4 regions of the Oceanobacillus sp. FSL K6-0118 genome follow, and region 2 is predicted to be linked to each of the others. Evidence: riboswitches for the same ligand, from Rfam matches in the RefSeq annotation. Region 2 holds a riboswitch; each other region holds the start of a gene.

Region 1 (2,204 bases), 1.6 Mb from region 2:
TCTTTAAAGGAGGGTAGCAACCATGAAAATCCGTAAACTAAAAAAAGTTAAAGCAACATGTTGGTGGTGTTTCATCATTCCAAAAGGTTAAGTAGTTTTAGATATAGGGTGCATTTGCATCCTATTTTCATTTCTAAAGAACGGTGGTGAAAGGCTTGAAATTATCATTAGAATCGCAAATCACCCTATATCCATTGTCCATTCAAAAAGATAGGAAGAATTATATCGTGGAGGAACCTGTTTCTGGTGATTTTTTTGAAATGCCGGAGATTTGTATTGATGCAATTGAAAGGATAAATGATGGGCAACTATTAGGTGAAATCGAAAGTAAATTACAGAAAAAGTATCCGAAAGAAAAAGTAGATATAATTGAATTTGGCGGGCAGCTAATGGAATTGGGTCTCATTCAAGAGGTAAATGGAGAAAAAGTCAAGTTAAAGAAGGGGCTTTTAACTTGAAAAATTTAATTATTGCTTTCATCGTTTTGTTTGCACTTTGGTTAATACTTCCGTTTTTCGGCATAAACACTTCATTTATAATACTTCATGTAATAGAGTGGTCTACCAAGTTTATTTTCCCATGGATAATACTATATTGGATAATTAGATTATTTAAAGTTTTGGAAAAGGGGAAATAAAGAGACGGGGCTCAAGTGACGGACCTCCCTCTTCTCAAAAGACAGAAAGTATGATACTATCATGAGTAAATCGAATAACGTGACCACAAGGGGAGCGAAAGCTGAGAGGGAACAAATTGTTCTTACCCTTCGAACCTGTTAGTTAATTCTAGCGTAGGGATGTGGTGAATAGTTTACTAGTTGTTTATGCGTAATGTGAAATCTATCTAGTAAACTAGGTAACTATGTCTTCCTTTTGGTGCGTTAAAAACACAATTAGGAGGCTTTTTTTAATGAAAAAATTAGGTTTACAAACGCTTATTGAGGTGGCCATTTTTGCGGCACTTGCCCTTGTGCTCGATTTATTGCCATCACTCCGTATTGGACCGTCCATCTCCATTTCCTTTGCGATGGTGCCGATATTCATCATCGCATTTCGCAGAGGATTTTTAGCGGCAATTATCAGTGGATTCCTTTGGGGATTATTACAAATTGCCATTGGGGAAGCATGGATTCTAACACCATTACAAGCGTTCATAGAGTATTTCGTAGCTTTCGCATGTGTCGGTTTTGCAGGACTATTTATCAACCCAATTAAAAATAACTTAAGAAGCAAAAACATGGGCAAGGCTATTGTCTGGATAATTATCGCAACCTTCGTCGGTGGATTTGCCCGTTACTTCTGGCATTTCCTTGCAGGTATAGTTTTCTTCAGTGAATATGCAATTGAAGCAGGCCAGGCGCCAGTTATTTATTCCTTAATTATGAATGGCATCTCTTATATTTCTTCTGCTATTGCATGTTCCATTGTATTAGCGTTGGTGCTTTCGAAAGGATCAAGACTGGTTACATCTGTGAGCACAGAGAATAGAAGTAAACGAGCAGCGTGAGACAAAGGAACAGGTTCGAGACTACTGTAAAAGCACCTTTTTTTCAGTGGTCTCGACCTGTCCCTATAACCCCTATTCCCTATTACCAATATGCGCTTTTACTTTGACCTCTGCATAGCGTTTGAGATCTTGTTCTTTTGAGTAAATCGTACCAAGGTAACCTCCGAGAAAGCCTAGTGGTACACTAACAAGTGCTGGATTTTCTAATGGAAAGATTGGATTTCCGACAAATAACGCTGCCCCCGCTTCTGGCGAGAAAACACTCGGGCTCATCGATACTAAAACTAATGCAGAAATTAGACCGAATAATACTGCTGAAATCGCACCAGTCGTATTAAACCGCTTCCAATATATCGTATAAAGAATGACAGGTAAATTGGCACTTGCTGCGATACAGAAAGCAAGCGAAACAAGGAATGCAACATTAAGGCTTTGCGCACCTAAGGCTAAAATAATCGATAACACCGAAACTGCTAATGACGCATAACGTGCAGCTAGCATTTGTTCTCTATCCGTAGCTTTCCCTTTTTTAATAATTTGACCATATATATCATGGGCAAAAGCGGAGGCTCCAGATAATACAAGACCTGCCACAACCGCTAGAATGGTAGCAAACGCAACAGCAGATATGAAGGCGAATAAAATATTACCTCCCAACGCCTCTGCAAGTAGCGGTGCCGCCATGTTCCCACCCGAAT
Region 2 (2,204 bases):
TTCAACGGCATCAGGGTACAATCCATTTAAACAAAGGGCGAGGCTGCTTTTCCCAGAACCGCTAGACCCCATAAGAATAGTCGTCTCATTTTTATTCAACGAAAATTGGATTCTATTAATTATTGGTTGGTCTAAGCTTTCATAGTCAAATGAAAAGTTTTCGATAAGAAGTAGAGGTCTACGCTGCTCCTGTTTCACGTCGTTTTTGCAGCTCCTTTCCTAATGCATATCCACGTAGTACATCTGTTTTTGCAAGTTGATCACTTATCCATTTCCCTAGAACCCCTGCAAGGAGTGCTCCGCTGATTACACGCACAACTAATGTAGCAACAAGTAACCATGGTGTTAATGTAATGTTTCCAGCGTAAAATAGGTGCCATACAAAACTAATCAGCGCTGCGGACATACCGGAAAATATTAACACGCGTAATCGATAATCTTTCCATTTTGTCAAAGCAAATGCGAGTTCTGCACCTGCACCTTGGACCGCAGCAGAAAGAATAAGTCCCGGTCCTGCAGTAGTTCCTAGTAACACTTCGGTAATTCCTGCAATTACTTCTGCGGTAAAGGCAACTCCTGGTTTACGCAATATGTAAGCCGCCACGATAGAAACAATAAACCATATTCCAAAAATAATCTCATAACCAAATGGAGCTAGACCAAATGGGGCAAGAATATTTTGGATAACCTGACCAACTAAGAAAAAGGCTAAATATATAATCCCAAATACGACACCTAATATGGACATAAGAACTATTTCTTTTAATTTCCACTGATTTGTCATTTTACAAACTCCTTATGCTTGATTCGTTGGACTATTCGCAGAAAGACTAAATGTCATCGTAACATGAGAAACTTGATCCTGAATAAGTTTAAAAGATTCATATAATGCTTGAAAGAGATTATGCACATCTCCATCCAATCTTGTAGCATAATGGGTAGATATTACTTTAACGTTACGGTGTTTGGATAAATCGATTTGTTCATAGATTTTATCCATATAATCTTCTCTTCCTAACGGATAAAGAGAAAATTTACAACCAGCGACTTGGGAGATGGACTTCACCTTTTCTTCGTTCAACGGGGTATCTGTTTCATCCATGTACACATCGGCATCTGAATCCCCCGGGCAACCAATAGAAAAGGTTCCGTTCATAGCAACATGCTCTCCCGTTTTTGCTGCATGAAGGAAAATGGCCTTTGTTACATCAAAAACATGAACCATTTTCCCCCGAATACATGTGCTCACATCATCTGTATTCTTCCATACTTTTGATGTATCGACCTCTTCCAGTGTTGATAGAATAATATCTACAAACCGGTCACTCATCGGATGTAGACTAAACTGACATCCTGCAATTCTACTTGTCCCACAATAGTTGCTCATAAAATCTCCTCCTAAAATAATAATAAAAAAACTGCACTCCGTATGGGAATGCAGTTTACATGTATGTATTTAAGTTTCATTGAATCATACAGTGAACCGCACTTCCCCACGCTAGTATTATCTAGATCGGGTAATAAGGGTCAGATTTCTCTTCTCAGCCACACACCGTAGCTCCCCTAGTGCTAACTTTCGGATATGCAATTTTTCTTCTATTATGAATAAAACATACTTTATGATTTTTCACTAGCGTTGCATAAAAAATAATTATAGAAGTCAACCATTTAATTTGTGTCTTTGATTTGAATGTTGAAATTTTCTGATATATATTATATTTAATTTATGAAAAAAAGATAACAGGGATCTAAAGGTAGTCCTTCATCCATTTTTTGAATATTATATAATATTTTTAAATAATCGGGTCATAGGTTAAATCGTCTAAGAGCAAAACATCTCCTAATTCGTATTGTGCAACAGTTACTTGAAAGACCTTTTCGTGATCAAGCCTTCGTCGGCCACGGGATGATCGCTCAGGTTCCTTGAATACTTTAGAGATAAGGGTTGTGATGGAGTGAGAACAGAAATCCCGTATCCAACGCAACATTTCCAGCAAGGTCCCTTTATAGCCAATTTTGTTTTTCATTAAAAGGGTTAAACAGAAAGAAATCATTGCCAAATAGATTTGATTATATACCGCATTTTCGCTTTTTCCATATAGTTTTTTAATAACCATATGCTGCTTGACCCATTTGAAAAATAATTCTATCTGCCAGCGGTTGCGGTAGAGATCACTCATTTCCTGTGCACTGACTTTAGCATC
Region 3 (2,204 bases), 430 kb from region 2:
GCAGTCTTAACTGTCTTAAAATAAACATAAAGAGTGACACTACTCCAACAGTGAGTGAAATGATGGTTAAACTTGCTCCCCAACCGTTATTCCCAGCTGAAGTAAATCCATAAAGTAATCCACCAAAACCAAAAGAGGATAAAATAACAGATGGAATATCTAATTTTGGTTTCTTTAATTCCGTTACATTTTTCAATGCGAAAAAGGCGATGATAATATCTACAATTGCAATTGGTAGGATGATAAAGAATAATACCCTCCAAGAATAATGCTCTGTTACCCATCCTGATATGGCAGGACCAAGTGCTGGTGCAAATGATATAACAAGACCAATTAATCCCATAGCTGATCCACGTTTATGAACTGGGAAGATTAAAAGAAATACTGTCTGCATTAGTGGCAGCATAACCCCTGCTCCAGCAGACTGGATGACTCGCCCTACTAATAAGAAAGAGAAATTAGGCGCAATCCCAGAAATTAATGTGCCTATAGCGAAAATACTCATTGCCGTTATAAACAATTGTCTTGTCGTAAACCGTTCTAATAAAAATGCACTAATGGGAATCATAATACCATTGACAAGCATAAACACCGTGGTTAGCCACTGACCAGTGTTTGCCGTAATTCCCATTTCCTCCATAATTGGGGGAATTGCAGTAATCATCAACGTTTGATTTAAAATGGAAATAAATGCCCCAGCAAGCAACAATGCGACAATCGTTTTTCGGTTATAACTTACCGTTTGCATATCCTTCCCCTCCCCTATTTCTTCATAACAATTCATAAATTATAATGCATTTCAGGTAAAAAGGAAATAGGAATTTTGCTAAATTTCAGCTAGATAAAGAAGACTTCCATCAGCGGAGGCTTTCCTTCATCCCCCACTGATGGTTAGTCGGCACTTATCGAACCTTTACGGGCAGTTGTTCTCCCACCTATTTGTATCCCCAGAAGTTTAAGGTGGGAGTCTTACTGCCCATTTAGGTGGGGTAATTAGAACAGGTAATTTAATAGGAAGGAAAAATTTTTTAAACGTAAAATCATATTCATAAACAATATCAAGTTGTGCAACTTTAAAAGAATCGTCAAACTTTTACAAATTTCTTGCTATATTAGAAAAACTATGCAATACTTAATTGTGTAAATTACAACTTAAGATGACTGTGGGGGTACCAGTGTTGCTGGTTGAGATTGTATCCGTTAGATACTAACCCTTAGAACCTGATCTGGCTAAGACCAGCGTAGGGAACATACCTGATACGTACATAACTAAAGTATGCACCCTAGGCAATTTGTCTAGGGTGCTTTTTGTTGGCTACTAATTCGTGTTATTCCCTACTCGAGTTTTATTCTTTTAGTTAAAAACAGGGAGGACTATTTATTATGAGGAAATTATCTGTTTTTTGCCTGTTGCTAATTGTACTAGCTGCATGCGGTAACAACACAGATGAAGAAAGTACAGATCAAACAGGTGAAGATGCAAAGCAACTAAAAAAAATAACCCTTGTTCTGGATTGGACCCCAAACACCAATCATACTGGTCTCTATGTGGCTAGGGATAAAGGGTATTTTGAAGAAGAAGGTTTAGATGTTGACATTATTCAGCCTGGAGAAGCAGGTGCTGAGCAATTAGTCGCTACTGGAAATGCTGATTTTGGTGTTAGCTACCAAGAAGGAATTACGGAAGCACGAATACAAAATGTACCTATTGTTTCGATTGCTGCTATTATTCAGCATAATACGTCTGGTTTTGCTTCCCTAAAGGAAAATAATATTACAACTGCAAAAGACTTTGAGGGTAAATCTTATGGTGGATGGGGTGCACCAGTGGAAAAGGCTGTACTAGATTCGATTATGCAGGAGGATAATGCCGATGTAGAGAAGGTTGAAATCGTTAATATCGGAAATACAGACTTTTTCACAGCACTTGAGCAAGGAATTGATTTTGCTTGGATTTACTATGGTTGGGATGGTATTAAAGCAGAGCTCCGTGACCAACCGCTTCATATGAATTATTTAACGGATTATAGTAAGAAATTAGACTATTATACTCCGGTATTAGCAACCAATGAAAATATGATACAAGATGATCCGGAAACTATTAAAAGCTTCTTACGTGCTGTTTCCAAAGGTTATGAGTTCGCAATAGAAAACCCAAGCGAAGCTGCAGACGTACTTATTGAAGCAGTACCAGACCTTGACCC
Region 4 (2,204 bases), 1.1 Mb from region 2:
GAACGGTGTTGGCAAATACAGCGGCGCCTCCATCATCTAAATCGTCTCGAGCTACAGCGGTTACAACGACGTGCTTTAATCCCATTATTTTAACAGAATCTGCAACCCGCTTCGGTTCTCCTAAATCTAATCCACTAGGTAGACCGGTTTTGACCGCACAGAACCTACAACCGCGTGTGCAGGTATCACCTAAGATCATAAATGTTGCTGTTTGTCTTTCACTCCAACATTCATGAATATTCGGGCATCTTGCTTCCTCACAAACAGTGTTTAGACTTTTCTCACGCATTAACTTCTTTAATCCAGTATAGGACTTATTCGTGTTTAATTTAATCTTTAACCATTCAGGTTTACGGAGATATTCCTCTTGTTTAGACACTTTTAATAGACTCCTTTAGTAATCGATGATAATTCCAATCCTCTGAACGATATTTAGTCTCTGCTAGATGATGTACTTCTTCCCATTGTTGTTTTGATAATTCAAAAGGACGGAAAGTAACGTTTAATCCATGTTGAAATCCTTGATAGAATGCATCCTTCACTTCGTCAAATGATTTCTGTTTATTTGTTAGTTGGTCGATAGTGATAGCTTTGCTTTGGAAAGCATCACGTCTACGTTGTTTTATTTTTTCAGATGGGAAACGGAATAAATCATAGAGCATCTTGATATCGAGACTCATTGGTATGGACCCATGCTGCAGTAGAACACCCTTCTTCCTTGTTTGCGCATTACCTGATAACTTTTTCCCATCTACTACCATTTCGTAAAATGCGGCCTTTTCAAAACATACAGCTGTCTTTTCTTTCATGGCGCTTCTATCGGGCATGGCATAATCAACCGTGATTCCTAGATTCTTGAAACCTTCATAAAGCCCTTTTGATAGGACGTGGTAGGCTTCTTTAATAGAGGTTGGAATTTCTGGGTGATCCTCTGAAACTACAATACTGTAAGTCAATTCATTATCATGTAGTACAGCGCTTCCTCCGGTTAGACGACGAACAAATTGGCAATGATAGCTATTTACATTGTCGAAATGGATTGATTTATGTACTTTTTGAAACTGACCAGCCGATAAAGTAGGATGTGACCAACCGTAAAAGCGTAATGTTGGCGGAATTTTACCCTCACTATGCCAGTTTAATAGGGATTCATCCATTGCCATATTAACTGCTGCATCCTGATGCCCACTGTCTAAAAAGAACCATTCTTCTTGCAAAAATTACCCCTCCTCTTAAATCAAAAAGACTGCACTCCAAAAAAGAGTGCAGTCTTTTGTACAATAGATGTATCTTACATCTAAAATCCTTTTGGCTGCACTTCCCCACGCTAGTATTATCCATATCGGGTTCAAAGGGTTTAAGCAATAGGGTATTGCTATTCTCAGCGACAAAGGCTCCCCTAGTGATTATTATATTACAAATTCATCATACCAATTGGTAAATCCTGGGTAAAGTAAATTGCTTTCTTAAAATGTTATGCATGAATACTAGTTTGAATGCTTCCTTGGATTAAATTTTTCACTTCGTTGTTTTTTCCTTGGTGTAAGAGGTCAACAATTTTACTACCAACGATAACCCCATCACAGTGAGAACTTAACTCATGCGCTTGTTCCACAGTAGATACACCAAATCCTGCTAATACAGGAACGGTACTATATTTCTTTAGGTTTTCTAAATAGCTTTTTACATTGTCGCCATGGGAACTTCTAGCGCCCGTAGTCCCCATTACGGCTACAGCATAAAGGAAACCTTCTGATTTACTTGCGATTTCTTTTAATCGTTCCTCTGGACTAGTCATAGCAGCAAGGCGAATAAATGCTATTTTCTCATTTTTTAAGTGGGTTGCAATCGGGCCTTCTTCTTCCATTGGGACATCTGGGATAATGATACCGTCTACCCCAGAATCCGCACAGTCCTTAGCAAACTGTTCCATTCCATAACGATAGATTGGGTTTACGTAGGTCATTAAAATAATCGGAATGGAGCGGTCTACCTTCGTTGACTTCAGAAATTCTAAAATGGATGCTAATGATGTACCATTAGCTAAAGCACGAATTCCAGCTTCTTGTATGGTTGGACCATCAGCGATTGGATCGGAAAAAGGAATGCCTAATTCAATGGCGGAAGCTCCACTTTCCTGTAAAAAGTTAATACGTTCTTCTAATAGATCTAATCCGCCATCACCAGCCATGATATAAGGAACA

The links. Region 2 has a riboswitch for thiamine pyrophosphate ahead of MHI02_RS08605 (YkoF family thiamine/hydroxymethylpyrimidine-binding protein). Riboswitches for the same ligand answer to the same signal wherever they lie in the genome.
Region 1: it holds a riboswitch for thiamine pyrophosphate, as region 2 does, so the genes downstream of both, thiT (energy-coupled thiamine transporter ThiT) here and MHI02_RS08605 (YkoF family thiamine/hydroxymethylpyrimidine-binding protein) in region 2, are expected to answer to the same signal.
Region 3: it holds a riboswitch for thiamine pyrophosphate, as region 2 does, so the genes downstream of both, MHI02_RS06375 (ABC transporter substrate-binding protein) here and MHI02_RS08605 (YkoF family thiamine/hydroxymethylpyrimidine-binding protein) in region 2, are expected to answer to the same signal.
Region 4: it holds a riboswitch for thiamine pyrophosphate, as region 2 does, so the genes downstream of both, MHI02_RS02880 (lipoate--protein ligase family protein) here and MHI02_RS08605 (YkoF family thiamine/hydroxymethylpyrimidine-binding protein) in region 2, are expected to answer to the same signal.

The regions. Positions count from the first base shown of each region.
Region 1 is NZ_JBBOVR010000001.1:3,261,877-3,264,080, forward strand. Features, by position in the region: gene MHI02_RS16520 (HD-GYP domain-containing protein) at 1-36, shown strand, start outside; gene MHI02_RS16525 (hypothetical protein) at 156-458, shown strand; TPP riboswitch at 716-814, shown strand; gene thiT (energy-coupled thiamine transporter ThiT) at 910-1,506, shown strand; gene MHI02_RS16535 (solute symporter family protein) at 1,579-2,204, opposite strand, start outside.
Region 2 is NZ_JBBOVR010000001.1:1,653,459-1,655,662, forward strand. Features, by position in the region: gene MHI02_RS08595 (energy-coupling factor transporter ATPase) at 1-198, opposite strand, end outside; gene MHI02_RS08600 (ECF transporter S component) at 179-784, opposite strand; gene MHI02_RS08605 (YkoF family thiamine/hydroxymethylpyrimidine-binding protein) at 797-1,387, opposite strand; TPP riboswitch at 1,474-1,575, opposite strand; gene MHI02_RS08610 (IS4 family transposase) at 1,794-2,204, opposite strand, start outside.
Region 3 is NZ_JBBOVR010000001.1:1,220,063-1,222,266, reverse strand. Features, by position in the region: gene MHI02_RS06380 (MDR family MFS transporter) at 1-748, opposite strand, end outside; TPP riboswitch at 1,156-1,265, shown strand; gene MHI02_RS06375 (ABC transporter substrate-binding protein) at 1,384-2,204, shown strand, end outside.
Region 4 is NZ_JBBOVR010000001.1:556,988-559,191, forward strand. Features, by position in the region: gene lipA (lipoyl synthase) at 1-379, opposite strand, end outside; gene MHI02_RS02880 (lipoate--protein ligase family protein) at 372-1,217, opposite strand; TPP riboswitch at 1,303-1,411, opposite strand; gene trpA (tryptophan synthase subunit alpha) at 1,475-2,204, opposite strand, start outside.